Regions from separate parts of the Promicromonospora sp. NFX87 genome, predicted to be linked through region 2. Evidence: predicted binding sites of a transcription regulator. Region 2 holds the regulator's gene; the other holds the start of a gene.

What was found. The regulator Rex, encoded in region 2, represses fermentation and respiration genes when NADH is low (regulators of the CRP and FNR family bind a similar motif). The targets are predictions, from matches to a motif close to CTTGTGAANNNNTTCACAAG.
Region 1: rhaI (L-rhamnose isomerase) is a predicted target of Rex. The motif match lies at 8,718-8,737, and genes of this name have one in related genera.

Annotation. Positions count from the first base shown of each region.
Region 1 covers NZ_CP183413.1:5,725,358-5,740,195, reverse strand. Annotated here, with positions in the region: gene ACNYC2_RS25725 (rhamnogalacturonan lyase) at 1-190, shown strand, start outside; gene ACNYC2_RS25720 (hypothetical protein) at 346-606, shown strand; gene ACNYC2_RS25715 (LacI family DNA-binding transcriptional regulator) at 616-1,641, opposite strand; gene ACNYC2_RS25710 (L-rhamnose mutarotase) at 1,704-2,066, shown strand; gene ACNYC2_RS25705 (APC family permease) at 2,192-3,631, opposite strand; gene ACNYC2_RS25700 (sugar ABC transporter ATP-binding protein) at 3,870-5,429, shown strand; gene ACNYC2_RS25695 (ABC transporter permease) at 5,426-6,505, shown strand; gene ACNYC2_RS25690 (ABC transporter permease) at 6,502-7,563, shown strand; gene rhaS (rhamnose ABC transporter substrate-binding protein) at 7,575-8,591, shown strand; gene rhaI (L-rhamnose isomerase) at 8,786-9,961, shown strand; gene ACNYC2_RS25675 (alpha/beta hydrolase fold domain-containing protein) at 9,958-10,935, shown strand; gene ACNYC2_RS25670 (bifunctional aldolase/short-chain dehydrogenase) at 10,932-13,028, shown strand; gene ACNYC2_RS25665 (rhamnulokinase) at 13,108-14,640, shown strand; gene ACNYC2_RS25660 (substrate-binding domain-containing protein) at 14,789-14,838, opposite strand, start outside.
Region 2 covers NZ_CP183413.1:5,592,959-5,607,796, forward strand. Annotated here, with positions in the region: gene mmuM (homocysteine S-methyltransferase) at 1-386, opposite strand, end outside; gene ACNYC2_RS25095 (helix-turn-helix domain-containing protein) at 396-989, opposite strand; gene ACNYC2_RS25100 (NCS1 family nucleobase:cation symporter-1) at 1,209-2,828, shown strand; gene ACNYC2_RS25105 (aspartate/glutamate racemase family protein) at 2,831-3,595, shown strand; gene ACNYC2_RS25110 (hypothetical protein) at 3,569-4,003, opposite strand; gene ACNYC2_RS25115 (hypothetical protein) at 4,000-4,416, opposite strand; gene ACNYC2_RS25120 (hypothetical protein) at 4,870-5,745, opposite strand; gene ACNYC2_RS25125 (redox-sensing transcriptional repressor Rex) at 5,970-6,617, opposite strand; gene ACNYC2_RS25130 (glutaredoxin family protein) at 6,678-6,926, opposite strand; gene ACNYC2_RS25135 (Pr6Pr family membrane protein) at 6,936-7,610, opposite strand; gene ACNYC2_RS25140 (HAD family hydrolase) at 7,688-8,482, shown strand; gene ACNYC2_RS25145 (30S ribosomal protein bS22) at 8,560-8,658, opposite strand; gene ACNYC2_RS25150 (potassium channel family protein) at 8,889-9,557, opposite strand; gene ACNYC2_RS25155 (TrkH family potassium uptake protein) at 9,630-11,051, opposite strand; gene ACNYC2_RS25160 (hypothetical protein) at 11,156-11,443, shown strand; gene ACNYC2_RS25165 (acetoin utilization protein AcuC) at 11,591-12,763, shown strand; gene ACNYC2_RS25170 (phytase) at 12,822-14,132, shown strand; gene ACNYC2_RS25175 (ABC transporter permease) at 14,234-14,838, opposite strand, start outside.

The DNA of each region.
Region 1 (14,838 bases), 130 kb from region 2:
CTCCAGCGCACTGCGGCTGTTCACGACCACCGAGCCGACGGACATCGCCATGTACACGCTCATGCAGGACCGGCAGTACCGCGCCGAGGTGGCGCGGCAGCAGACGACGTACAACCAGCCGTCGTACCCGGGCTTCTACCTGGCCTCGGACACCGACTGGTCCACCGTCCCGATCCCGGGCCGCGGCTGACCTCTCGACAGGCTCGACCACACCCGCTGGTCGAGCCTGTCGAGACCCGGCCACCTCGTTGGTCGAGCTTGTCGAGACCTGGTGACCATCCGGGGTGCCCCGCCCGATTCGAGTGACAGGCCGAGAAGCCGTGGAGTAGCGTCGGTCGCTACGACGTGCCCCGACCCGATTGGACGACCATGTTCCTGGGACCGATGTACGACCTGATCTGGTCAGCATGCGCGCTGGTGGCCGTCGGGCTGACCCTCGCGGCGCTCGTCGTCTGGTTCAGGACAGGCTGGGAGCAGGCCTGGGAGGCCGTCCTGACGCTGCTCGTCATCATCCTCGTGCCGGTCCTCGGACCCGCGGCGTTCCTGGCGTCCCGGGGCAGGCGCCCGGTCCCGGTCAAGGTCCGCTCGTCGGACCGGCGGAACTGACGCCGGGGACTACCTCGCCGACGCGGAGCTGGAGCCCCGCACCACCAGCGTGGGCTGGAACATCACGTGCTCTGCCTCCGCGTCGGGGCCGCTGAGCAGGAGGTCCGCGGCGCGGGCTCCGAGCTCGTGCGTCGGCTGGCGGATCGAGGTGAGCGGTGTGGACAGCTCGGCGGCGAACGCGACGTCGTCGTACCCCACCACCGCCATGTCGGCGGGGACCGCGATGTTCTCCGTGCGAAGCGTGCGCAGAACGCCCAGCGCGACCAGGTCGTTCACGCAGAAGACGGCGGTGGGCCGCTCGCCCGACTCCAGGAGCCCGCGGATCGCGGCCTCGCCACCCTCGGCGTTGAGGCTGGACACGGTGATCTCCTGGAGCGCGGACGCCGGGTCGAGCCCCGCGGCGGCGAGCTCCTTGACCACGCCTTCGTGCCGGTCGGCGCACTGCCGGATCGTGTGCGGCCCGTTGAGGAAGACGATCCGGGTGTGGCCCTCGTCCAGGAGGTGGCGCGCCGCGAGCTCGCCCCCGCGGACGTCGTCGACGGCCACGGACGAGATGCTCGGGTCCGATGACGGACGGTCCAGCAGCACGACGCCGGTGCCACGGCGGCGGATCGCGAGCAGGTGCTCGATGTCGTCGGTCGCGGGTACGACCATGACGCCCTGCACGCCGTGCTCCTCGAACAGGCGGAGGTAGCGCTGCTCGCGTTCGGGGTCGTCGTCGGACGACGCCACCATGAGCGTGAAGTCGTCGCGGTCCAGGCGCTCCTCGATGCCTCGCGCGACGTCGGTGAAGAACGGGTTGGCGATGTCCAGGACGATCGCGCCGATGGTCGTGATGGTTCCGGCCCGGAGCTGCCGGGCGGACCCGTTGCGGACGAAGCTCAGCTCCTCGATCGCGGCCTCGACCCGTTCGCGGGTGCCGGGCAGCACGCGTTCGGGCCGGTTGAGGACGTTCGAGACCGTGCCGACGGAGACCCCGGCGGCACGGGCGACGTCGGCGATGGATGCTCGGCGGTGAGCGGCCTGCTGGGTCATGGAGAGCCTCCTTGCTTCGGGCTACATTATGAACCGTTTCACGAGGAACCGGAGGACCGGACATGTCGAGCAACACCGCTGGTGCACGCGTCTGTTTCACGTCCCGCGTGCGAGCAGACCGTATCCCGGAGTACCGGGCGGCACACGCCGCCGTCTGGCCCGAGATGCTGGAGGCGCTCCGGGACACGGGCTGGCGCGACTACCACCTGTTCCTGCGGGACGACGGTCTGCTCGTCGGGTTCCTGGAGACCGACGACTACGAGGCCGCGCAGCGCGGCATGGCCGCGACCGAGGTCAACGCGCGCTGGCAGGCGGCGATGACTGAGTTCTTCGTCTCCGACGGCAACCCCGACGACGGTTTCGTGCTGCTGGACGAGGTCTTCTACCTGGAGGGCCAGCTGGCGGCGCTCGATTCGGCGAAGTAGAGCGTATGTCCGGACAGGCGCTCTACTTCGCGGACGGGTGGTCGGCGAAGTAGAGCGCCTGTCCGCCCGGTGCCGGGTATCCCGCGTCGGGCGGACAGGCGCTCTACTTCGGCAACACAGTCGGCCTAGTTGGTGCCGCCCTCGCGCTCGCTGAGCGCGTCGGGGTCGGTGATCCGCGTGGACTCAGGACGGTTGAACGCCCAGGTGACGAACCACAGGACGACGCCGATCAGCAGCAGCCAGCCCGCGATCTGGTACTGGAGCGGATCGCGTCCCGTCCAGGGCCCGACGAAGAACGCGCAGAGCAGCGCCCCGAGGATCGGCAGGATGGTCGGGGCCACGAAGTGCTTCCGGTCCACGATGTTGCTCCGCAGCTTGAGCACCGCGACGTTGACGATGGTGAACACCGCGAGCAGCAGGAGCGACGTCGTGCCGCCGAGCGCTGCGATGACGCCGTTCTCCTCCTGCAGCGTCACGAGCACGATGAGCCCGAGTGCGATGACGGTGGTGAACACGATCGCCGCGGTGGGCGTCTGCCGCCGCGGGGAGACCCGCCCGAGGAACGGCGGTAGCACCCTCTGCTTGGCCATGCCGTACAGGAGGCGCGACGCCATCAGCATGTTGATCAGCGCCGAGTTCGCCACGGCGAAGATCGTGATGAACGGGAAGATGGAACCGATGGGGAAGCCGGGCAGGGCCCGCTCGACGACCAGCGTGAGCGGTGTGTCGCTCGCACCGAGCTCGCCCACGGGAACGATCGCCACGGTGAAGATCGCGACCAGCACGTAGATGACGCCGGTGATGCCGATGCCGGCGATCATCATCCGCGGGAAGTTCTTCACCGGGTCGTGCGTCTCCTCGGCCATGTTGACCGCGTCCTCGAACCCGACCATGGCGAAGAACGCGAGTGCCGTCGCGGCGGTCACGGCCAGGAAGGCGCTCTTGTCGCCGGGGCTCTCGAACACCATGACCCGGCTGAAGTCGGCCTTCCCGCCGAACGCCGCGAAGACCCCGACGAGGATGATGAACAGCAGGCCGGAGAGCTCGACGAGCGTGAGCACGATGTTGGCCTTCACGGACTCGCCGACACCGCGCAGGTTCACTGCGGCGACCAGCGCCATGAAGACGAGGGCGACGGCGACCACGGTCCACGTGCTGGATGCCTCGATGCCGAAGCCAGCGAGCAGGTTGGAGCCCACGGCCCGGGCGGCGGTGGACGCCGAGGTGATGCCCGAGCACATCACCGTGAAGCACACGATGAACGTGAGGAAGTGGACCCCGAACGCCTTGTGCGTGTAGAGGGCCGCACCGGCCGCCTGCGGGTACTTGGTCACCAGCTCCAGGTACGAGAACGCGGTGATGAGGGCGATGAGGAACGCGACGATGAACGGCGCCCATGCCGCGCCGCCGACCTCCGCCGCGACCTGTCCGGTGAGGGCGTAGACACCGGTGCCGAGGATGTCGCCGACGATGAAGAGCAGGAGGAGCTTCGGCCCCATGACGCGCTTGAGCTCTGTGGGCTCCTCGCCGGGGGGCGCGTGCTCCTCGGCAGTTGGCTGGGTCATTCCGGTCACCTCCGTCTGAGGCGGTGCAACCTCGGGCCGCCTCCAAGTGCTGTGGGCAGCGATCGCCCCTGGTCGGTCAAGAGTTCCGTAAGTGAAAGCGCACGGCAACGGACGCGCCGGAACTTCTTGACGCTCTGACCTCGCGGGTCTATCTTCCGAGTACCTGTTTGAACGATTCAACGGTTCGGCAGGAAACCTGCGGTCATCGTCGACCGCCCGCACACCTCGACGGAGAGATATGCCGAACGCCGCACCGACGCTGCGCCTCGAGGGGGTCGCCAAGTCCTTCGGGCCGGTGGCAGCGCTCCGCTCCGGGACCCTGGTGGTCCAGCCGGGCAGCATCCACGCCCTCGTCGGAGAGAACGGCGCGGGCAAGTCCACGCTGGTCAAGATCGTGGGCGGGGTGCACCGCCGGGACTCGGGCACCGTCGAGCTCGACGGCGAGCCCGTCGACTTCGCCGGTCCCGCCGAGGCCAAGGCCGCCGGCGTCGCCGTCATCCATCAGGAGCCCGCGAGCTTTCCCGACCTGACCGTCACGGAGAACATCTTCCTGGGCCGCGAGCCGCTCGGCCGGTTCCGCCGGATCGACCGGCGCGCGATGCGCGAGGGCGCCCGGGACCTGTTCCGGGACCTCGGCGTCGACCTGGACCCCGACCGTCCCGCCGAGGGGCTCTCCATCGCGGACCAGCAGATCGTCGAGATCGCCAAGGCGATCTCCCTGGACGCCCGCCTCCTCGTCATGGACGAGCCGACGGCGGCGCTGAGCGCGGTCGAGGTGCGCCGGCTGTTCGCGGTCGCCCGCGGGCTGCGTGACGCCGGCCGCGCCGTCGTCTTCATCTCGCACCGCCTCGACGAGGTGGCCGACCTCTGCGACACCGTGACCGTCATGCGCGACGGCGAGCACGTCTCCACGGACGCCGTCGCCGACGTCACGCCCGACGAGCTCGTGCGCCGCATGGTGGGCCGCGACGTGGCCGAGCTCTACCCGAAGGTGCCGAGCACGGCCGGCGAGGTGGTGCTGCGGGTCGAGGGCCTGGAGTCGACGGGCACCTTCCACGACGTGTCCTTCGAGGTGCGGGCGGGCGAGATCGTCGGCCTGGCGGGCCTCGTCGGGGCCGGGCGCAGCGAGATCGCCCGCGCGGTGTTCGGCGTCGACCGGTACGACGCCGGCCGGGTCACCGTGGGCGGACGGCCCCTGCGGCCGGGCGACCCGGCGGCGGCCATCGCCGCGGGCCTCGCCCTGGTCCCCGAGGACCGGCGCCTGCAGGGCCTGGTCACCGAGTCGTCGGTCGGGCGCAACGTGTCCTCCGTCATGCGACGGCGCCTGGCCCGCCTCGGCATCCTGCTGCCCGACGCCGAGGCGCGGCTCGCGCGCGACTGGTCCGGCCGGCTCGAGGTGAAGGCCGGGGCGCTGGACGCGCTCGCCACCACGATGAGCGGCGGTAACCAGCAGAAGGTGGTCCTGGCGAAGTGGCTGGCCACCGGGCCCAAGGTGCTCATCGTCGACGAGCCCACCCGCGGGATCGACGTCGGTACCAAGGCCGAGGTCCACCGGCTGCTGTCCACCCTGGCCGCCGAGGGGCTGGCCGTCCTGATGATCTCGTCCGAGCTGCCGGAGGTACTGGGTATGGCCGACCGTGTGCTCGTGGTGCGCGAGGGACGCATCGCCGCCGAGCTCGGCCGAGCGGAGGCCACGCCCGAGGCGGTGATGCGCGCGGCGACGCCGGGCGCCTCCCAGAGCGGCTCTGAGACCAGCGGCTTCGAGACCAGTGGCTCCGAGACCGAGGGGGCGGCATGAGGAACGTCCTGCGCCGACGCGAGGCGGGCATCGCCCTCGCCCTCCTGGTGGTGATCGGCGTGACCACCGCGATCCAGCCCGGGTTCCTGCTCAGCGCGGGCGGCTGGCGGGACCTGCTGCTCACGCCCGCGATCCTCATGGTGCTCGCGGTGGGCCAGGCGGTCGTCGTCATCACGCGGAACGTGGACCTCTCCGTCGGGTCGGTGCTGGGCCTCACGGCGTACCTGACCGGCCGGATGTTCATGGAGGCACCGGACCTGCCCGTCGTCGTGGTCACGCTCGTCGCGATCGCGGTCGGGGCGCTGCTCGGCCTGGTCAACGGCTCGATCGTCGCGTTCGCCCGCGTGCCCGCCCTCGTCATCACGCTCGGCACGCTGTACGTCTACCGCGGCGTGACCCTGACCTGGGCAGGCAGCGACCGGATCGACGCCGGCGACATGCCGCGCGCCTTCCTCGGCCTCGGCACGCGGCAGGTGCTGGGCGTGCCGGTGCTCACGATCGTCGCCGCGCTCGTGCTGGTCGCCGTGGGCTACTACCTGTACACGTCGCGCGGCGGGCGGCAGCTGTACGCCATCGGCTCCGACCCCGACGCAGCGGCCCTCCAGGGCCTGCCCGTCCGACGCCGGCTGCTGTGGGCGTTCGCGCTGAACGGGGCGCTCGCCGGGCTGGCCGGCGTGATGTTCGCCGCCCGCTACGGGACCGTGTCTTCCGGTGCCGGGACCGGTATGGAGCTGCAGGTGGTCGGCGCCGTCGTCGTGGGCGGCGTGGCGATCTTCGGCGGCAGCGGCACCGTCGCGGGCGCCGCCCTCGGCGCGATGCTGCTGCTCACCATCAACCGGGCCCTGCCCGTCGTGGGCATCCCCGACTTCTGGCAGCGCGCGGTGGTGGGCGCGCTCATCATCGGCGCGATCGCCCTGGACCGGGTGCTCGCCGGCCGCCGCTCGCGCCGCCTGGCCGCCGAGCGAGATACCGGCCCGAACGGCCGTACGGACGGTCGCCAGGGCGAGCGTATGGACGGTCGCCAGGGCGGCCGTACGGACGGTCGCCCTGGCGACAGCGAGGAGGCGACCGCATGAGAACCCACGCCCGCCCGTGGCTGCAGCGTGCGCTGCTCACCCGCGAGATGCTCACCATCGCGATCCTGGTGGTGGCCTGGATCGTCGCGTCCGCGGTGGTGCAGGGCTTCGACGGCCCGCTCACCATCACCTACCTGGTGCTCGACCTGGTCCCCGTGCTGCTCATCGCCCTTCCGATGACGCTCATCATCGCCACGGGGGAGATCGACCTGTCGGTCGCCTCGGTGGTCGGCCTGTCCAGCGTGACGTTCGGGCTGCTCTACCAGGCAGGGCTCGGCCTCTGGGCCGCGCTGCTGATCTCGGTGCTGCTCGGCGCGGTGTGCGGTGCGATCAACGGCGCACTGGTCGCGTACGCGGGCCTGCCGTCGCTGGCCGTCACCATCGGCTCGCTCGCCCTCTACCGCGGCCTGGCCGTCGGCCTGCTCGGCACGACGGCGGTCACCGGCTTCCCCGACTCCTGGACCGACGGCGCCACGGCGAAGCTGGGGGAGTCGCCCTACCCGGTCATCACCCTCGGGCTGCTCCTCGTCATCGCGATCTTCGCGGTGCTGCTGCACGCGACACCGTTCGGGCGGAACGTGCTGGACATCGGCCGCAGCAGCGAGGCCGCCCGGTTCTCCGGCGTCGACGTCAAGCGGACCCTGCTGATCCTGTTCGTGCTGTCCGGGGCGGTGTCGGCGCTCGCGGGCGTCTACTACACGCTGCGCTACGGCAGCGCGCGCGGCGACAACGCGACGGGTATGGAGCTGCAGGTGGTCGCCGCCGTGCTGCTCGGCGGGGTGTCGATCTTCGGCGGGCGCGGCGCGATCCACGGGGTGGTGGCGGGCGTCCTGCTCATCGGGGTGCTCGGCAGCGCGCTGCGGCTGGAGGGCGTGACGGTCAACGTCATCAACATAGTGATCGGCACGGCGCTGGTTGTTTCCGTGGTCGCCCCGCGCATCGCGGGCGGCCTGAGAGTCCGGCGGCGGAGCGCCGCCACACCCCATGAGCCTCCTCGCTTCGCTGCGGGGGCTCACGGGGACCCCGATGGCGGCTCCGCCGTCGGGCAACGAACGTAGGGAGACGGACGATGAAGTTCACATCTGTGCTCGCGGCCGGTACGGCCGCCGTGCTGGCGCTGGCCCTGACGGCGTGCGGTTCGGGCGAGGAGGGCGGAGGCGGCGGTGGTGACGGCGACGTGAGCATCACGATGCTGCCCAAGAACCTGGGCAACCCGTACTTCGAGGCGTCGACGGCGGGCGCGCAGGAGGCGGCGGAGGAGGTCGGCGCCACGGTCGAGGAGGTCGGGCCGGACGCCGCCTCGCCCGACGCCCAGGTGCCGTTCATCAACACCGCGGCCCAGCAGGGGGTCAGCGCCCTGGTGGTGTCGGCCAACGACCCGACGGCGATCGGCGACGCGCTGGAGGAGGCGCGCTCGGCGGGCACCAAGGTGGTCACCTTCGACTCGGACACCGAGCCGCAGTTCCGGGACCTGTTCATCAACCAGGCATCGCCCGAGGGCATCGCCGACAAGCAGCTCGAGCTGATCGCGGACCAGATCGGCGGCGAGGGCGAGATCGCGATCCTGTCGGCGTCGGCCAACGCGACCAACCAGAACGCCTGGATCGCGCTCATGGAGGAGAAGCTGGCCTCCGACTACCCGGACATCGAGCTGGTCGAGACCGTCTACGGCGACGACGACGACCAGACGTCGTTCGACAAGACCGCCGCGCTGCTGCAGTCGCACCCGGACCTCAAGGGCATCGTCTCGCCCACGACCGTCGGCATCGCCGCGGCCGCCCGCTACGTGTCGACGTCGGAGTACAAGGGCAAGGTGGCCGTCACCGGCCTCGGCACGCCGAGCGGGATGCGCGAGTACGTCGAGGACGGCACCGTCGAGGCGTTCGCGCTGTGGAACCCGAACGACCTGGGCTACCTGGCGACGCAGGCCGCCGCCGCCCTCGTGGCGGGGGACATCACGGGCGAGGAGGGCGAGACCTTCACCGCGGGGCGCCTGGGCGAGTTCACCGTCGGGGCGGACGGCGAGGTGCTGCTCGGCGAGCCGTACGTGTTCGACGAGAGCAACATCGCGGACTTCGAGTTCTGAGTGGTCTACCCAGTGATTCGGCCCAGACCGCCTGCCGGTTCTGGGCCGGATCACTGGGCTGGGCGACGCCGCCGTCGTCCGCTCGGCACGACGGGGTTGACCGGGGCAGCACGCGCCGCATAGGCTCCAGTGAATCGTTTCAAGACGATCGTTCAAGATGGTGCACGAGGAAGTGCGCGGAGAGGAAGGACGCCATGGCGGCATCCACACGAACCGAGGCGGCCAGGTCCGCGCTCCGGCAGCAGACGATCGAGCTGCCGTCGTGGGCGTTCGGCAACTCGGGGACGAGGTTCAAGGTCTTCGGCCAGGCGGGTGTGCCGCGCGACCCGTTCGAGAAGCTGGCCGACGCCGCACAGGTGCACCGGTACACCGGCGTCGCCCCGCGGGTCAGCCTGCACATCCCCTGGGACCTCGTCGACGACTTCGGGGCGCTCGCCCGGCACGCCGAGGACCTGGGCGTGCGGATCGGCATGATCAACTCGAACGTCTTCCAGGACGACGACTTCATGCTGGGCTCGCTCGCCCACCCCGACCCCCGGGTGCGGGCCAAGGCGGTGGACCACCACAAGCAGTGCATCGACGTCATGCGGGCGACGGGCTCCAAGGACCTCAAGGTCTGGCTCTCCGACGGCCTCAACTACCCGGGCCAGGACTCGATCCGGGCCCGGCAGGACCGCATCGCCGAGTCGCTGGCCGAGATCTACGGTGCGCTCGACGAGGACCAGCACATGGTGCTCGAGTACAAGTTCTTCGAGCCCGCCTTCTACATCACGGACGTCCCGGACTGGGGCACGTCCCTGCTGCACGTCATGGCCCTGGGCGACCGGGCGAAGGTGGTGCTCGACACCGGCCACCACGCGCCGGGCACCAACATCGAGTTCATCGTGGCGCAGCTCCTGCGTCAGGGACGCCTCGGCGCCTTCGACTTCAACAGCCGCTTCTACGCCGACGACGACCTCATGGTCGGCGCCGCCGACCCGTTCCAGCTGTTCCGGATCATGCACGAGATCGTCTCTGCCGGCGCCCACGCGCCGGACAGCGGCGTCAACTTCATGCTCGACCAGTGCCACAACATCGAGCCGAAGATCCCGGCCCAGATCCGCTCGGTCATGAACGTCCAGGAGGCGACGGCGAAGGCGCTGCTGGTCGACGTCGAGGCGCTCACCGCCGCCCAGCTCTCGGGTGACGTGCTCGGCGCGCACGCCGTCCTCATGGACGCGTACGACACCGACGTCCGCCCGCTCGTCGCCGAGGTGCGCGAGGAGATGGGCCTCGACCCGAACCCGACCGCCGCCTTCAAGGCGTCCGGGTACGCCGAGAAGATCGCCGCCGAGCGGGTCGGGGGCGCCCAGGCCGGATGGGGCGCGTGAGCGGCACGGTCGGGGACCGCCTGCTCGATGGTCCCCACGGCGACCTGCGGGTGCGGGTCTACGAGCCGGCGGCGGGCGCCGACCGGGTGGCCGGCCTGGTGTGGGCTCACGGTGGCGCGTTCATGTACGGCGACCTCGACATGCCCGAGGCGGACTGGGTGGCGCGGCGGCTCGCCGACGTCGGCGTGGTGGTCGTGAGCGTCGACTACCAGCTCGCGCCGGATCTCGACTACCGGGACCCGGCCGGTTCCGCGGCACCTGAAGGGGTGCGGTTCCCCGTCGCGTCCGAGGAGGTCACGTTCGCCTACGGCTGGGCGCGGGACGCCGGTCTCGGCGTCGGGTCAGAACAGTGGTCGCTGGGCGGGGCGAGCGCCGGCGGCAACCTGGCGGCCGGTGCGTCGTTGCGCCTGCGCGACGCGGGCGGTCCGCAGCCGCGGTCGATCGTGCTGGCCTACCCCGTGGCCCACTACGAGCTCCCCGCGCCGAGCCCCGAGCTGGCCGAGAAGATCGCCGCGCTCCCGCCCGACCGGGACTTCCCGCCCGAGGCCATGCGGGCGATGGGCGCCAACTACCTGGGCGGCAGCGACGTCCCCATCTCCCCGTACGCCCACCCTGGAGGGCAGGACCTGCGCGGGCTGCCGCCCACGTTCGTCGTCACGTCCGACCACGACGCGCTGCGGTCCTCGGGCGAGGCGTACTGCGCGGAGCTCGCCGCGGCCGGCGTCGACGTGCTGCTCGTCCGTGAGGACAGCACCTATCACGGCCACCTCAACGAGCCCGACACCGCCGGTGCGGCGCGCAGCCTCGCGCGCATCGCGACCTGGCTCACCGCGGACGGCCTCGTCGGCACGCCGCACGAGGCACCACACCACCACGACGTGACGCCCCCGCCGGCCGAGCTTGCCGGGACCTCGGTCTCGCGAGGCTCCGCCGACGAGGCAGAACCCACCGAGACGGAAGCAGCAGCCCGATGACGAACAAGACTGCCGACGTGACAGGCAACCCGACGGTCACCTCGCTCGTCGCCCGCTCGAACCGGCTGGGCGCCGACCCCCGCAACACCAACTACGCGGGCGGCAACACGTCCGCGAAGGGGACCGCGACCGACCCCGTGACGGGCGAGCCCGTCGAGCTGCTGTGGGTCAAGGGCTCCGGCGGCGACCTCGGCACGCTCCAGCCCCACGGCCTGGCCGTGCTGCGGCTCGACCGGATGCGCGCCCTCGTCGACGTGTACCCGGGCCTGGACCGCGAGGACGAGATGGTCGCCGCGTTCGACTACTGCCTGCATGGCAAGGGTGGCGCGGCGCCGTCGATCGACACCGCCATGCACGGCCTGGTCGACGCCGCCCACGTGGACCACCTCCATCCCGACTCGGGGATCGCCGTCGCCGCGGCGGCCGACGGCGAGGCGCTCACTCGCGAGATCTTCGGCTCCGATGTGGTGTGGGTGCCGTGGCGCCGCCCCGGCTTCCAGCTCGGCCTCGACATCGCGGCGATCAAGGCCGCGAACCCGCAGGCCATCGGCTGCATCCTGGGCGGACATGGCATCACCGCCTGGGGCGACACCTCGGACGAGGCGGAGGAGCGGTCGCTCGGGATCATCCGGCGGACCGAGGCGTTCATCGAGGCGCGGACGGCGGCCCTCGCGGCCGACGGTACGCACGCGTTCGGCGCCGTCCGCCCCGGCTACGAGCCCCTGCCCGACGCCGAGCGGCGCGCCCGGGCGGCTGCGCTCGCCCCGGTGATCCGCGGCATCGCGTCAGCGGACGCGCCGCAGGTCGGCCACTTCACCGACTCCGACGTCGTGCTGGACTTCCTCGCGCGGGAGCGGCTGCTGCCGCTCGCGGAACTCGGCACGTCGTGCCCCGACCACTTCCTCCGCACCAAGGTGAAGCCGCTGGTGGTGGACGTCCCGACGTCGGCCACCGTGGAGGAGACGGTGACCGCGCTCCGGGCCGCGCACGAGGCGTACCGCGCGGACTACGCGGCGTACTACGAGCGGGGTGCCGCCGCGGCCCGGACCCGCGGTGAGGAGCCGCCCGCGATGCGCGGCGCCGACCCGGCGATCGTGCTGGTGCCGGGCGTCGGCATGTTCTCGTACGGGCGCAACAAGCAGACGGCGCGGGTCGCTGGAGAGTTCTACGTCAACGCGATCAACGTGATGCGCGGCGCGGAGACCATCTCCACGTACGCGCCCATCGCCGAGGACGAGAAGTTCCGCATCGAGTACTGGGCGCTCGAGGAGGCGAAGCTGCAGCGCATGCCCGCGCCGAAGCCGCTGGCGACCCGGGTCGCGCTGGTGACCGGGGCGGCGTCGGGCATCGGCAAGGCGATCGCGCAACGGCTCGCCGCCGAGGGTGCGTGCGTGGTCGTCGCGGACCTGGACCTCGCCAAGGCGACCGACGCCGCGGCCGAGCTGGGCTCGGCGGACGTCGCGATCGGTGTCGCCATGGACGTGTCGTCCGAGGCCGCCGTGCAGGCCGGGATCCGGGAGGCGGTGCTGGCGTTCGGCGGTGTCGACCTCGTGGTCAACAACGCGGGCCTGTCCCTGTCGCGATCGCTGTTCGACACCACCGAGGCCGACTGGGACCTCCAGCACAACGTCATGGCCAAGGGCTCGTTCCTGGTTTCACGTGAAGCGGCGCGGGTGCTGGTGGACCAGGGGCTGGGCGGCGACATCGTCTACATCTCCTCGAAGAACTCCGTGTTCGCCGGACCGAACAACATCGCCTACTCCGCGACCAAGGCCGACCAGGCGCACCAGGTGCGGCTGCTCGCCGCCGAGCTGGGGGAGCACGGCATCCGTGTGAACGGCGTGAACCCGGACGGCGTGGTGCGTGGGTCGGGCATCTTCGCGTCCGGCTGGGGGGCCAACCGGGCGGCGGTCTACGGGGTGCCGGAGGAGAAGCTCGGCGAGTTCTACGCGCAGCGCACCCTGCTCAAGCGCGAGGTGCTGCCGGAGAACGTGGCGTCCGCCGTTTTCGCGCTGTGCACCTCGGACTTCTCGCACACGACAGGCCTGCACGTACCCGTCGACGCGGGCGTGTCAGCGGCGTTCCTGCGGTGAGCGAGTCGATCGGTGGCCCTGCGGGGTCTCGACAGGCTCGACCAACGGTGGTCGAGCCTGTCGAGGCCGGCCGGCCCCGTTGGTCGAGCCTGTCGAGACCCCGCAACCACCGGCCGCGGAGCCCTCCGGCTTCGTCGCGATCGACCTCGGCGCGACCAGCGGCCGGGTGATGCTCGGCGTGGTGGACGGCCGGCGGGTCGAGCTCGTCGAGTGCGGGCGGTTCGCCAACGGACCCGTCTCCGACGAGCGCGACGCGCTCCGCTGGGACGTGCGGGCGTTATGGCGCGGGATCCTCGACGGCCTGCGGTCCGCGGGCGACGTCGCACGCGAACGGGGCGTCGAGATCCGTGGGATCGGCGTCGACTCGTGGGCCGTCGACTACGGGCTGCTCGACGGCGCCGGCGAGCTGGTGGCGGACCCGCACTGCTACCGGGACGCACGCACCGACGGGGTCGCCGACGAGGTCTACCGGCAGATCTCGTTCGCGGACCACTACGCGGTCAACGGGTTGCAGCATCTGCCGTTCACCACGGAGTTCCAGCTGGTCGCGGGGGTCTCGACAAGCTCGACCAGCGGTGGGCCGGGTGACTGGGCGCGGGCCGAGCAGCTTCTGCTGATTCCCGATCTGATCGCCTACTGGCTCACCGGGCGCCGGGTCGCGGAGGTGACCAACGTGTCGACCACCGGCCTGCTCGACGCCCGCTCGCGCGACTGGTCGGCCGAGCTCCTGGACCGGCTCGCCGCGGCGCGCCCCGGCCTCGCCGGACTCCGCGACCGGCTGCCGGAGCTCGTCGAGCCCGGCACCGCCGTCGGGCACCTGCTGCCCGAGGTGCGGGAGGCGACGGGGCTGAGCGAGGTGCCCGTGCTCGCGGTCGCCTCGCACGACACGGCCTCCGCCGTCGCGGCGGCTCCGCTCGGGGCCTCGGCGGCGTACATCTCGTCGGGGACGTGGTCGCTCGTCGGGCTGGAGCTGCCGGCTCCCGTGCTCACCGAGGCGAGCCGCGCCGCGAACTTCACCAACGAGCTCGGGCTCGACGGCACGGTCCGCTACCTGCGCAACGTCATGGGGCTGTGGGTGCTCGACGAGTGCGTCCGGGACTGGTCGGCAGCGGACGGCGCGCCCGTCGACCTGGCGGGCCTGCTCGCCGCGGCCGGGGCCGAGCCCGGAGGGCGCTGCCTCGTCGACGTCGACGGTGACGAGTTCCTCGCGCCGGGCGACATGCCCCGCCGGGTGTCGGACGCGGTCGCCCGCCTGGGCGTCGAGCTGCCTGAAACGCGGCCCGCCCTCGTCCGCGTGATCCTCGACAGCCTCGCCGCCGCGTCCGCGCGGGCGATCTCCGAGGCATCTGCCCTGGCAGGCGTGGTCGTGGACGCGGTGCACGTGGTCGGCGGCGGGTCGCAGAACGAGCTGCTGTGCCGGCTCACGGCCGAGGCGGCGGGGCTGCCCGTGATCGCGGGACCGGTCGAGGCGACGGCGCTCGGCAACGTGCTCGTGCAGGCACGCGCGGCCGGCGTCGTCTCCGGCGATCTGACGGCCCTCCGCGACGTGGTACGCGCCAGCAGCCCCCTACGACGCTACGACCCGACGCCGGAAACCGAGCCGGCGAAGTAGAACGACAGCGAAGTAGAACGACAGCGAAGTAGAACGACAGTGCAGCCCTCGACCGTCCGGCGCGAGCGGGGCCTGTCCCGGCCTGTTGAGTGCTGGGTATTTGTGCGCCGCGACGCTCCTACGGCGCAGATACCCAGCACTCAACGGCCTACTCGCGGGGTGCGCTCGAGGCCCGCACGATCAGGCGCGGGCTCAGCT
Region 2 (14,838 bases):
CGGCCCCGGTACTCCGACCCGTCGGCCAGCGTCGCACCGTAGGGGCCCACCGACGCGGCGACCCAGCGTTCCCGCCCGTCGTCGGCCAGCTCGTCGCGGGCGTCGCGGCCCAGCTCGACGCTGCGCCGGAGCAGCCGGACGGCGTCGTCCCGATCGATCCCGCGGGCCTCGAAGCCGTCGAACGAGGCCTGGTAGCTCGCCGTCGTGGCGATCACGGCGCCGGCGCGGAAGAACGACAGGTGGGCGGCCTTGATCTCGTCGGGGGCGTCCGTCAGCAGCCGCGCCGACCACAGGTCGTCCGACAGGTCGTGCCCGCGCGCTTCGAGCTCGGTCGCCAGGCCGCCGTCCGTGACCAGGACCGTGTCGTCGTTCTCCAGGAATCCCACGGGGCGACCCTAAGGGTGCACGATCAGCCACGTCGCGACCGCCGGCCGCACACCCGCGTTCCGGATCCGGTGCGGCACGGAGCACGGGTAGCTGATGGAGTCGCCGGCCGCCAGCACCACCTCGTCGTCGGCCAGCTCGACGGTGAGCTCGCCCGCCACGACGTTGCCGATCTCGTAGCCCTCGTGCTTGAACAGGTCGACGTCGCCGAGGGTGGCCGTGGCGCCGGGCGGGTAGATCGACTCGAAGAAGTCGAGACCGCTGGTCGGGTTGGGCGAGAGCCGGCGGAAGGTGACCCCGCCGTCGAGGGTCACCGGGGACGCCTCCCAGCCGCGGGTGACCGCGATCCCCGCGTGGTCGAGCTCCGTCGTCCCGCCGCGCGGGACGGCGACGGCGTCCGGCGGCTCGAACACGTCGGACAGCGAGACCCCCAGCGCGTCGGTGATCGCGAGCAGGCGCACCACCGAGGGGCGCATGACGTCCCGTTCGATCTGCGAGACGGCGCTGGCCGAGATCCCGAGCGTCGCGGCGAGGCTGCGTGCGGACACACCACGCGCCACGCGGAGGCCGCGGAGCCGGGCACCGAGGGACGGTTCGGAGGACACCGCCGCATCGTACGAGTGCTCCGGGCCTCGTGCGGCCCTCGCCCGCACGACACACCGGGCGACACGCACCGGTTCACGTACCCGACACGCCCCGAAACATGCGTGAAGCGGTCACTGAACATGAGCCTTACGACGTGGTTACCCCGGGGAAACCAGCCGCCTCCCGTTAACCCATAACTTCATATCGACCCAGCGACCACGCTTCGGAAGGCAGTGCTCATGACCGAGAACACGGAGGTGGCGGCCTCCTCGGCGACCGCACCCCAGAACCCGCCCGGCGCCGTCTCCGGCGGTGAGCACGACCTGGTCGAGGCCGCCGGGCACCCGGTGGGGTCGGGCAACGTCAAGCCCTCCTACGACCCCCGCCTCGCCAACGAGGACCTGGCCCCGCTGCGGGAGCAGAAGTGGTCGTCGTACAACATCTTCGCCTTCTGGATGTCCGACGTGCACAGCGTCGGCGGCTACGTCACCGCCGGCAGCCTCTTCGCGCTCGGCATCGCGAGCTGGCAGGTGCTGCTGGCCCTGCTGGTCGGCATCGTCATCGTGCAGGTGTTCACCAACCTGGTCGCGAAGCCCAGCCAGAGCACCGGCGTGCCGTACCCGGTGATCAACCGCGCAGTCTTCGGCGTCAAGGGCGCGAACATCCCGGCGATCATCCGCGGCCTCATCGCCGTGGCCTGGTACGGCGTGCAGACGTTCCTCGCCGCGCAGGCGCTGAACATCGTGTTCCTCAAGTTCATCCCTGCCAGCGCCGCGCTCCTGGAGCCGACGTTCCTCGGGCTGAACGCCCTGGGCTGGATCTCGTACGCCGTGCTCTGGTTCGCGCAGGCAGCGCTGTTCTGGAACGGCATGGAGACCATCCGGCGGTTCATCGACTGGGCCGGTCCCGCCGTCTACGTCGTGATGATCGTGCTGGCGGTCTACCTCGTCTCGGAGGCGGGCTGGTCCAACATCAGCCTGGACCTCTCCGAGGGCGAGCCGCTGACCGGGTGGGCCTCGGTAGGGGTCTTCTGCACAGCGGTCGCGATCGTCGTGTCGTACTTCTCCGGGCCGATGCTGAACTTCGGCGACTTCGCGCGGTACGGGCGCTCGTTCAAGGCCGTGAAGCGCGGGAACCTGCTGGGCCTGCCGGTCAACTTCCTCTTCTTCTCGCTCCTGACGGTGATCACGGCGTCGGCAACAGTGCCGGTGTTCGGCGAGCTCATCACCGACCCCATCCACACCGTCGAACGCATCGACACCCCGTTCGCCATCCTGCTCGGCGGCCTCACCTTCGTCACCGCGACGGTAGGCATCAACATCGTCGCGAACTTCATCTCCCCCGCGTTCGACTTCTCCAACGTGGCCCCGCAGAAGATCAGCTGGCGCATGGGCGGCATGATCGCCGCGGTCGGGTCCGTGGTCCTGCTGCCCTGGAACTGGTACAACGACGCCGACGCGATCCACTACACGCTCGGCGTGCTCGGCGCCCTGATCGGCCCGCTGTTCGGCATCCTCATCGCCGGCTACTACTTCGCGGCGAAGCAGCGGGTGCTCGTCGACGACATGTTCACCATGTCGCCCGAGGGCGCCTACTGGTACACGAACGGCTACAACCGCAACGGCGTGCTGGCGATCTTCCTGGCCGGCGTGCCGACCGTCCTCCTGGGCGTCCTGCCCAAGCTGATCGCCGACCTCGGGTACTTCGACATCTCCTGGATCGGGAACTACACCTGGTTCATCGGGTGCGGCCTCGGCTTCGTCGCCTTCTGGTGGCTGGAGCGGCTCAGCCCGCAGATCCCGTCGTTCGACGGCGTCACCGAGGGTGTGGCCGACGGCGCAGCGGGCACCAAGGCCTGAAGGTGCGGATCCACCTCATCAACCCCAACACCTCCCGGGCGATGACCGACAAGATCGCGGTCACCGCCCGGGAGGTCGCCGGGCCGGACGTCACCGTCGTCGCCACCTGCCCGGACCCCGGTGCTGGACCGGCCGCCGTCGAGAGCCACACCGACGAGGCGTGGGCGGCGCTCGTGGTGGCGCAGCAGGTCGCGGCGGCGGAGGCGGCCGGCGTCGGTGCGAGCGGCGGAGGGGCGGTCGACGTCGGCCCCGCGGACGGCTACGTCGTCGCCTGCTTCGGCGACCCCGGCCTGGACGCCGCCCGCGAGCTCACGGACGGCCCGGTCGTCGGGATCGCCGAGGCCGCGATGCACGTCGCGACCCTGTCGGGCCGCACGTTCGCGGTGGTCACCACGCTGTCGCGCACGCTGGGCCGCGCGCACGACCTCGTGCGGCGCTACGGCTTCGAGGACGCGTGCGTGGCCATGTACGCGGCGGACGTCCCGGTCCTCGAGCTGGAGGACGCCGGCTCGGCCGCCCGGGAGAAGATCGCCGAGCTCTGCGAGCGCGCGGTCGGCGACGACGGCGCGGACACCGTGGTGCTCGGCTGCGCGGGCATGACCGACCTCTGCGCCGACCTCACGAAGCGCACGGGGGTGCCGGTGATCGACGGCGTGGCGGCCGCCGTCGGCCTGGTGTCCGGCATGGTCCGGATGGGCGTCGGTACGAGCAAACGCGACGAGTACGCGCCCCCGCCCCGGCTACCGGGGAGCGGTTCGAGGATCTGACCCCTGGGACGCCTCGCGGTCGGCCGTCCAACGGTAATCACCTGGGGGCAGCGCAGTTCCCGGCGGCACAGGCTCGGTGCGGCGCCAAACCTCACCCCGGCGATCGACGCCAACCGCTACGACCCTCGCGTCCGCGGAGCCGATCTCCTCCCACAGGTGCTCGGAGATGAGTCGAAGCGCGCCCTCGGTCGGATCGACGTCAGGAAAGGCATCCCGCGCGTCTTGCTGGGCGAGTTCGATGAATCGCTGCAGGCCACCCAGGTCGACGATGAACTCCACGGGAGCTTCTTCAGGCGGCACCCGCACAAGAGCGCGAGCCTCCCGCGCGTCGACCTCGATGCGGTCCAGAACCTCGCCACCCCGAGAGATCAGGTCACGGGCGAGGTCGCGGCTGGCCCCGGAGATCAACACTGGGCTCCTGACGGGTAGGCGGTGATCACGCGATGACTAACGCGGGCCACGGAAACCTTGGGGTAGTACGACCCCACGGCCTCCTTGGTGCGGTTGTCGATCAGCAGGATCTTGCGTGAATAGCAGAACGTATCGTCGGACGCCCGGTACCTGATCTTGTCCGGATCCCTGAGCGCCCAATGGATCCCGTAGTCGCCGGTGTCACGCCAGTTTTCCTGCGCCACCGCGGCCCGAGACTGCCACTCGCTCAGATGCCTCTTGAGAATATGCCTGTATCCCCAACGCTCGTTGCCACACGTCAAGTTCGAACCGCCGTACGTGATCGACTTGCCGCCGACGTGACCCTGAGAACGGCCCTTGAAGGCTCTGATGACCTTCAGACTGCTGCCGAAGATTCCGCATGCGCCCATGTCTCGCTCGGCGTTGCCGCCAACCTATCCATCTGGATGTCTTCTGCAGACTCAGCAACCCACGAGTATTGCGGGCTTCCCGGCCCCATGGCCTGATCTGAGTCTCCCGAAGAGTGCGTCAGACTTTCAGAAGCCGCTGCGCCACCCATTCCAGTCCCCACCATTGCTGCTGCGACGATCAGCGTGGCCAGCTGTCGAAAGCGGAGTCGGTTCAAGAGTCCCCCATAGTTCTGACCGCCACAGCCCAGGCGGCATGGGCAACACGCTAACTGCATGGGCGCGCGGCAGCACCTGGACATTGAGCCGGGATGGGCCGTCAGAACAAGCGAAACGAGTATGACCCCATACCCCGGCAAGCGGTTCGCGGAACCAACGGGGCTGACTCCCCTTCAGCAGGCTTCCGAGGAGCTGCAACCCCAGGTCTACGGCACCCTAGAGCCTGTTGAACCATGGTCAGGAGCGTGGCTCCGCCGTCGCCGCGCGGCGCACCAGCACTACCCAGGCCACGAACCAAGGGACGGCCCATACGGCGGACATCATGGCCGCGCGGTCCAGGCCGGCAACGCCGAGCAGGTCCCGCGCTCCGGCGATGTCGTTCGTCGCGACGACCGAGATGCCGATGAGAACTACAGCGACGCCCAGCGGCACGACCCAGAGCGACACCACGACACCCCGAGACCTGTCGCTGCCGCCTGGGCCACCGTCACCCAGCAGCGTGTCGGCCCTACGCATCACCGTGACCAGGACGACTGCGCCGATCGGCGCGGCGACCAGCACCACGCCGAGGATCACCGGGGCGACGATGGCCAGTGTCGACATGCTGGCGTCGAACAGGGCAAAGACGAGGAACCCGATCGGGGACAGGCCGACAATGAACCATCCCCAGACGGTTCCGTGCCGTACGGACCACGGCAGCGTGATGAACGTCCTCGGACGCCCGGCAAAGAGGTCTTCGTCCGTGTAGCCCGCGGGGTCCACCGGATCACCACCGGCCGCGATCAGCAACCGGTCCGGATGCCCGACGCCGAGCCTGGCATCGGAACGGATCGCCGCGACCCGCGCCCGGCGCTCTGCGTCGGTCAGGCCCTCTCCGGCGAAGCTGACGAGCCGCCCCGTTCGGGGGTCCACGTGCTCCAGGTCGGCCGGTCCCGTGCCATGGACGAGCGTGACGTATCCCGCCACGCGCTCCCTGGCCTCCCGGGTGCCCCCGGCAGTGCCGAGCGCCCGCGATACCGTTACCCCGATCGCTCCCGGCAGGCCGACCAGGGCGGCAAGAATCGGCTGGTCAGCGACCCAGAGCAGCACCAGCGCCACCACGCAACAGGCCATGCCGATCCCCAGGCACCAACCATCGACGGCGGACAGACGGTGCGCGGAGACCCCCGACAGCGTCCTTCGCCTGATCCTCGGGTGCCATTCCTCAGTCATTCGGGTCCCCCGGTCGGCCAGCGCATCAGCACAGCCATTCCTATCAGCGCGGCACCAGCCAGAAGGCGTCGCTGAGCCGCACGAGCGGAAGATCACCCGGCACGGTCAGCCTTCGGGGCCGAGAGTCAGAGCGCCGCGGCTCGTGTCGCCGCGTGGAACGCCAGGATCTGCAGCTCGCCGCCGACGTCGACCGAGCGCACCACCACGTCGTCCGGCACCTGCAGCGCGACCGGCGCGAAGCTGAGGATCTCGCGGACGCCCGTGGCCACCACGGCGTCGGCCACGTCCTGGGCCACGTGGCCCGGCAGCGCGAGCACGACCATGCTGACCCGCTCACGCTGGATGATCTGCGCGACGTCGCGCACGTGCTCGACTGTCACGCCCGCCACCCGCGTGCCCACGACGTCGGGCGACGCGTCGAGCAGCGCCACCACCTGGAAGCCCCGCGTCGTGTAGCCGGAGTAGTTCGCGAGGGCGTGCCCGAGGTTACCGATGCCGACTATCGCCAGCCGGTGCTCGGTCTCGAGCCCCAGGGCGACCGTGATGTAGGAGGCGAGCGACTCGACGTCGTACCCGACGCCGCGAGTGCCGAACGAACCCAGGTAGGACAGGTCCTTGCGCAGCTGCGCCGAGCTGACGCCCGAACGCTCGGCGAGCTCCGTCGACGAGGTGAGGGCCACCCCCTCGGCCGCGAGGTCCCGCAGGGCGCGCAGGTAGTACGGCAGCCTCCCTACGGTTGCTGCCGGAACTGTCCCGTCACTGAGTTCGACCACGTGCTGCTCCCCTCCCCGCGACCACTGTGTCGCGGGCGTACGCACACACTGCCGGGATGATCATGCCAGGAGGCGGGCCAGACGCGCACCGTCCACGCGCCAGAAACCTTGCTGGACCCCGTCCACCTCGACCACGGGGACGTAGTCCCCGTACTTCTCCCGCAGTGCGGGCGCGCTGTCGATGTCGACCTCGCGCCATCGGGCTCCTGCGCCCTCGCACACCCGCACCACCACGGCGCGTGCGTCTTCGCACAGATGGCACGCCTCGCGTGTGTACAGGACCACCCGGGCATCGGCAGGACTTGTCACGACCCGAGGTTACGTCACGCGCGGGACCGAACCGTCCGTACCCGGCAGCCGTACGTCTGCCCACCGCACGCCCCAGGCCAGGACCAGGAAGACCACGGCGACGAGGGTGGCGTTGGTCAGCGCGGCGCCGTAGCCGAGCACGGTGACGTCGAGGAAGGGGTACGGGTACCAGCCCGTGGCGGCGCCGCGGACGAACGTGTAGACGAGCCACGCGATCGGGTAGACGACCGACCACCACACGGTCTGCACGCTCACGCGGGGCCGGGGACCCACCCACAGCCAGACGACGACGGCGAGGAGCGGCGCCAGCACGTGCAGCATCGTGTTCGCCACGGCGCCCGACGGCGTCAGCGTCGTCAGGCCGCGCAGCACCGTGTTGTAGACGATCCCCGTGACGGCGATGCACAGCAGCGCGTCGAGCCGCAGGACGCGGAAGACCGGACCGTCGCGCCGCGGGTCCAGCGCCAGCGCCAGCGAGACGCCGCCGATCAGCAGGTTCGACTCGATGGTGAAGTAGCTGAAGAGCCGGACGAAACGCTCGGCGTGGGTGGGCGCGATACCCGGGCCGCCGACGATCGCGGTGACGAGCTCGATCGTGAAGCCGCCGAGGGCGACCACGGCCACCAGGAGGTGGAGGACACGCGCGAGGGTGGCCCGGTCCGGCCCGCTGATCTCTTGGCTCACGCCCCGGTTCTATCACCGGCTGCCGCTGCCTGCCCGGTGTGACCTGCACTACGTGGCGCGCGGATAGAGTGGCCTCCATGCCGTCGACGCACCCCTCGTCCGCCACCGCGGCGTTCTTCGACGTCGACAACACGATCATCCGCGGTGCGAGCGCTTTTCACCTGGCCAAGTCCGCGTACCAGCGCAAGTTCTTCGGCACGCGGGACATCCTCCGCTTCGCCCTGATCCAGGCTCGGTACCTCGTCTTCGGCGAGAACAAGGCCGAGATCGACGAGGTCCGCAACCGCGCCCTGTCGCTCATCGCGGGCCGCAGCGTCGCCGAGGTCGCCACCCTCGGCGAGGAGGTGTGGGACGCCGTGCTGTCCCTGCGGATCTACGCCGGCACGCGCCGCCTGCTCGACGAGCACATCGCGGCGGGCCACCAGGTCTGGCTCATCACCGCCACGCCCGTGGAGATCGCGCAGCTCATCGCGCGCCGGCTGGGCGCGACGGGTGCGCTCGGCACCATCGCGGAGCACAAGGACGGGTTCTACACGGGCCGGCTCAACGGCGACCTGATGCACGGCCAGGCCAAGGCGGCGGCCATCGTCGAGCTCGCGGAGCTGGAGGGCATCGACCTCGACGAGAGCTACGCGTACGGGGACTCGCTCAACGACCTGCCGATGATGCGTTCGGTGGGCCACCCCTGCCCGATCAACCCCGACCTGCGGCTGCGCCGGCACGCGCAGGAGGTGGGCTGGCCCATCCGGGAGTTCCGCGGACGGTCGCAGCGCGCGGCGGGGCGCAGCGTACGCACGGCGTCCTGGGCCGGCGCCGCGTGGGTGCTGGGCCTGGTGCTGCGGGCGGCTCGCCGCCGGCTGCGCGGGCAGTAGCAGCGCACCGCTGACACGAAGAAGGCCCGGCCCCGAGGGGGCCGGGCCTGCTCGTCACGCGCCCGAGGGCGCGAGCGTCACTTCTTGTTGCGGCGCTGGTGGCGCGTCTTACGAAGCAGCTTGCGGTGCTTCTTCTTCGCCATACGCTTGCGGCGCTTCTTGATGACGGAGCCCATAGGTCCTCGCAATGTTCGATCGGTCGGCGGCAGCCCGACGACGGGCCGCTCAGCGAAATGGTCCACGGTTGGTCCGGGACAGTGACGCCAGGGAGTGACGATGGCCGACCAACACGAAAGGGAGTCCGCTGCCTAGGCTACCTGGTCTGACGCGCGCCCCGTAATCGGGGGCGGTGTGAGGTGCGCCGAACCTGTCCCGGAGCCGTAGCGAACCCGTCCCGAAGCCCGGTTCACGGCCTCGCGGCGAACCGTTCGAGGAGGTCCGCGTGGCCGGAGCAGACGAGCAGGTCGTTGGCGGAGATCCGCGTCTCCGGCGTCGCGTAGACGAAGTCGACACCCGGTGACTTCACGCCGATCACCGTGATGCCGTACCGCTTGCGGATGTTGGACTGCGCGAGCGTGAAGCCCTGTGCCTCCTTGGGCGGGCGCATCTTCACGATGGTGAAGCCGTCCTCGACCTCGATGTAGTCGAGCAGCTTGCCGCTCACGAGGTGGGCGACGCGCGAACCGGCGTCGGCCTCCGGGAAGACCACGTGGTGCGCGCCGATGCGGGTCAGGATGCGGCCGTGCTCGGCGGAGATGGCCTTGGCCCAGATCTGGGGCGTACCGAGGTCCACCAGGTTGCCCGTGATCAGCACGGACGCCTCGAGCGACGAGCCGACGCCGACCACTGCCACGCCGAAGTCCTTGGCGCCCAGCTGCTCCAGCGCCTCCGGGTTGGACGCGTCGGCCTCCACCAGCGGCAGCCGCCCGGACCACTGGGCCACCAGGACCGGGTCCTGCTCGACGGCGAGCACGTCCTGGCCGAGCCGGTCCAGGGTCGCGCCGATCGACGACCCGAACCGCCCCAGTCCGATCACGAGCACACCCGCATCCCGCTCGGGCTTCTTCTCCGGCACGGTATTCCTCTCTAGCCGCTTGTCAGACGTACAGGTCACCCTAGTGACCCGTGCGCCTGACACTCTCGTCAGTTAACCGATAATCGGGCGTTCTTCTGGGAAGCGTACGATGCGCCGCCGGTCGCGTAGCGCAAGCACCGCGACCACCGTGACCGCGCCGGTGCGCCCCACGAACATGAGGAGAGCCAGCACGTATTTCCCGGCGTCGGGCAGCTCGTGCGTGATGCCCGTGGACAGGCCGACGGTCGCGAACGCCGAGAGCACCTCGAACAGCACCTGCGACAGCGGCAGGCCCGTGACCTCCAGCAGCGCGATGCACGAGACGAGCACGATGCTCGCCCCCGTGAACACCACGGCGATGGACAGCCGCAGGACGTCCCGCGGGATGCGGCGGCCGAACGCCTCGATGTCGCGGTCGCCGCGCGCCTCGGCGACGATCGCCAGCAGCATGACGGCGAGCGTGGTCACCTTGATACCGCCGGCGGTCGACGCCGACCCGCCGCCGACGAACATCAGTGCGTCCTGGATGAGCCAGCTCGACTCCGTCATGGCGCCGACGTCGACCGTGCTGAACCCGCCCGAGCGGGGCATGATCCCGGCGAAGAGAGCGGCCAGCAGCTTCTCCCCGAAGGTCAGGGGCCCGAACGTGTCCGGGTTGGCCCACTCCAGCACCAGCAGCAGCAACGCGCCGACGGCGAGCAGCGCGCCGCTCGTCACGAGCGTGAGCTTGCTGTGCAGGGAGAGCCGCTTGGTCCAGTTGTGCCAGCGCTGGCCCGGCCGGGGCAACGCGCGCTGGATGTTGAGGATCACGGGAAAGCCGAGCGCGCCGATGAACACCCCGAGAGCGATCGGCAGCACGAGCGCCCAGTCGCCGACGTGCGGCATCAGGCCCTCGGTCGTGGGCACGAAGCCCGCGTTGTTGAACGCGGAGATCCCGTAGAAGAGCGCGTGCCAGGCGGCGGTGCCGACGTTCTCCTCGATGACGACCAGCCGCGGGAAGATCAGCAGGGCGATCGACAGCTCGAGCGTGGTGGCGGTGACGATGATGACCCGGATCAGCGAGCCGACGTCGCCCAGCCGGCTCGTCTTGGTCTCCGACGCCGTGAGCAGCTTCTGGGTCAGCCCGATCTTGCGCGACACGATCATGCCGAGCAGGGAGGCGACGGTCATGATGCCGAAGCCGCCCACCTTGATGCCCGCGAGGATCACGATCTGCCCGTACAGGGACCAGTAGGTGGCGGTGTCCTGGACCACGAGCCCCGTCACGCACACGGCGGAGACCGCGGTGAACAGGGCGTCGACCAGGCGAGCGCCTTCGCCGTCGGCGGTGGCGAACGGCACCGTCAGGAGCGCCGCGAACAGCACGACCACACACGCGAAGACGGTGACCGCCAGCCGCGCCGGCGCCCGGAAGGCGAGCTCGTCGACGAGCTCCCGCAGCCCGAACAGCCGGTTCCGCAGGCTCCCCGCCATCCGCTCCGCTCCCTCCACCATGTCCCGGTCGATCGACGCCCTACTCTGCCACGCAACGGCAGCCGTTCTGAGCAGAAACCCTGAGCCGGACAGCGAGCCTTTAGACGGCTGTTGCGGATAAATGCTTGGAACGTCTCGTGTTCGAGCTAGGGATCCTTGCCGTCTCGCAGGTCTGGCTCGAGTCCCGGACGCAGTCCCTCAACGACCGGGACAGGCGAATGTTCGCGGCCCTGCACGCCAAGCGGGCGATGCCCGCGGAACTGCACATCGACTTCGCGTCTCCCGCAGAGGAACCGATGCTCTGGGTGGCCGATTCCGTCGCCGGCGCGGTCGGCCAAGCACGGCGAGGAGTCGGTCTCGACGTACGCGAAGCGTTGGGCCAAGGGATCGACGAGATCGACATCGAGCTCTGAACACGCGAAAGCCGGGATCCCGTCGTCCGGCGGGGTTCCCGGCCTCACTTCCTCTCCTCCCGCAGGAGGTGGCAGCAACCAGCGTACCTCGCGTGCTGATCCTGAGCCAGAGCGCTGGCCGGGCCGCAGGTCCGTTACCGTGGGCGGGTGCACCTCGCCCGGCTGGTCTGGAGTCCGCGACTGCTCGAGTACGACTTCGGACCCGGGCACCCCATGTCGCCCACCCGCCTCGACCTCACGATGCGGCTCATCGAGGCGCTCGGCCTGCTGGACCGGCCCACGCTCGAGCTGGCGGACGCCGAGCCGGCGTCCGACGCGGTGATCGAGACGGTGCACGACGCCGACTACGTCGCCGCCGTCCGGCACGCGGGGACGACGCTGGAGCCGAACGTCGCGCGCGGGCTGGGCACCGACGACGACCCGCTGTTCGCCGGGATGCACGAGGCCGCCGCGCGCCAGCTGGGCGGGTCCGTCGACCTCGCCGACGCGCTCTGGACCGGCGAGATCGCGCACGGCGTGAACATCGCCGGCGGCATGCACCACGCGATGCCTGGCGCGGCCTCGGGCTTCTGCGTCTACAACGACGCCGCGGCCGCCATCCGCCGGCTGCTGGACCGGGGCGCGGAACGGGTCGTCTACCTGGACTTCGACGCCCACCACGGCGACGGGGTGGAGGCGATCTTCTGGGACGACCCCCGCGTGCTGACCGTCTCCGTCCACGAGGACGGCCGCACCCTGTTCCCGGGGACCGGCGCCTCCGCCGACGTCGGACAGGGTTCCGCCGAGGGCAGCGCCGTCAACATCCCGGTCCCCGCCCGCACGACCGGCCCGGCCTGGCTGCGGGCGATCGACGCCGTCGTGCCCGCCCTGGTGCGGGAGCACCGGCCGCAGGTGATCGTGTCCCAGCACGGCTGCGACGCCCACGGGCGGGACCCGCTCTCCAACCTGAACGTCTCGGTGGACGCGCAGTGGACGGCGCAGCAGTGGACGCACGCGCTGGCGCACGAGCACGCCGACGGCCGCTGGCTGGCCCTCGGCGGTGGCGGCTACGCGGTGTCCGACGTCGTCCCGCTCGCCTGGGCGGCCCTCGTCGCCGAGGCCGCGCACGCACCCCTGGAACGCGGCGCCGAGCTGCCCGCCACGTGGCGCGCCGCGGTCGAGGCCATGGGCTTCGAGGCCGCGCGCACGCTGGGCTCCGCCGAGGTGCCGTTCCGCCGCTGGAGCGACGGCTACGACCCGGCCGACGCCGTGGACCGTGCGGTCCAGGCCACCCGCCGCGCGGTGTTCCCCCTCCACGGCCTGGACCCGCTCCTGGACTGACCTGGGTGTTCGTGTGTGGTTCAGGTTCGCGTCATCCGGGTGCGGGAACCTCGGGCCCATGCGACGTCGCTTCGCCGCCCTGCCGGCTGCCCTGCTGCTCCTGTCCACCATGGTCCCGGCCTCGGCCGCCGCGAGCGGCGGGCACGACCGGCCGACGTCGGCCACCGCCACCGTCACCACCTCGGTGGAGACGCCGCCGCTGTACGACGACGAGGCCGGCGGCAACGCCTCGGGCGACGACCCCGCGATCTGGGTCCACCCGAAGAGCTCGAACCGGTCGCTCGTCGTCACGACGGCCAAGGAGGGCGGCCTGCGCGTCTACTCCGTCGCCGCGACCGAGCTGCAGTCGCTCCCGGCCGCGCCGGCCCCGCGCGCGGACGGCGTACCCGGCCGGTACAACAACGTGGACATCGCCTACGGCCTGGACGTGGCCGGCCGGAAGACCGATGTCGCCGTCGTCTCCGACCGGTACAACGACCAGATCCGCTTCTTCGCGATCGACCCGGCCGGGGCCAGGGCCGCCAGGCCGCTCACCGAGGTGACCGCGCCCGAGCTGGAGTTCCTGTTCAGCCCCGACCGCGAGACGGTCGCCGAGGACCAGACGGCCTACGGCCTGGCGGTCTACCAGCGCCGCGGCCGGACGTACGCGGTGGTGACGCAGGAGGGCAGCACCAACATCGCCACGGCGCGGATCACGACCGGCCCGGACGGCGTCGGCTACACCGACGTCGAGCACCTGGCGATGCCCGGCGAGTTCCCCCTGCCCGACGGCACCACCTGGGTGCCGTGCGAGGAGCCGGGCACGGAACCGCAGCTGGAGGGGCTGGCCGTCGACCGCCGCACCGGCACGCTGTACGCCACGCAGGAGGACGTCGGCCTGTGGCGGGTTCCGCTCCCCCTCGGCTCGGGCGAGCCACGGCTGGTGGACCGGGTGAAGGACTTCGGCGTGCACGACGCCTACGACCCCGAGACCGAGGAGTGCGCCCCGGTGGACCCGGAGGCGCCGTCGTACGGGGGCAAGAACCTGACGGCCGACGCCGAGGGCGTGGACATCTGGTACGGCCCGGGCCGCAAGGGCTACGTGATCGTGTCCAGCCAGGGTGACGACACCTACGGTGTCTACGACCTGCGCGGCCACAACCGGGCGCTCGGTACCTTCCGGGTGGCGGGCGACGGCGTGGACGACGTCAACGGGTCGGACGGCCTCGCGGTCTCCAACGCGCCGGTGGGCGAGTACCGCTCAGGGCTGCTGGTCACGCACGACGAGCCGGAGACGGGCCCCGACGTCGACCCAGGCCGCGAGGAGGAAGCCACAGGCTTCTCCTACGTCCACTGGTCCGACGTAACCAAGGCCCTGCGCCTCCACTGACCCGACCGTGATCGCCGAAGTAGAGCGCCTGTCCGATTCTCCCAGGGTTGCCATCGGGAGAGTCGGACAGGCGCTCTACTTCGGCGATCCGCCCACGGGGCTCACGGGGTGCGGCGGCGGAGGGTTAGGACGCCCAGGAGCACCGCGCCCACGATGAACAGGGCGATCACGCCGACGGCGCCGCGGATGTCGGCCCACTCGTCGCCCGCCGCGAGCGACGTCATCGCCTCGATCGCGTAGGTGAGCGGGAACGCGCGGGACAGCCACTCCAGCACCTGCGGCATCTGGTCGCGCGGCATGAGCAGCCCGCACGTGATGAGCTGCGGAAACAGGATGGCGGGCATCATCTGGACCGCCTGGAACTCGCTGCGCGCGAGCGCGGAGGCGGCAAGGCCGAGCGTGCAGCCGAGGATCGCGTCGAGCAGCGCGACCACGACGACGAGGCCGAGCGGCCCCTCCACGTCCATCCCGACGAGCAGCGCGAAGCCGACCACCACCAGCGCCTGGACGAGCGCCAGCGTCGCGAACGCCAGGCCGTAGCCGGCCACGAAGTCGCCCTTGCGGATGGGCGTCGTCATCAGCCGCTCCAGCGTGCCCGACTGCCGTTCGCGCAGCGTCGCCACGCTCGTGACCAGGAACATCACGATGAGCGGGAAGAGGCCGACCAGCATCGGGCCGAACCTGTCGAGCACCTGGGGCTGGTCGT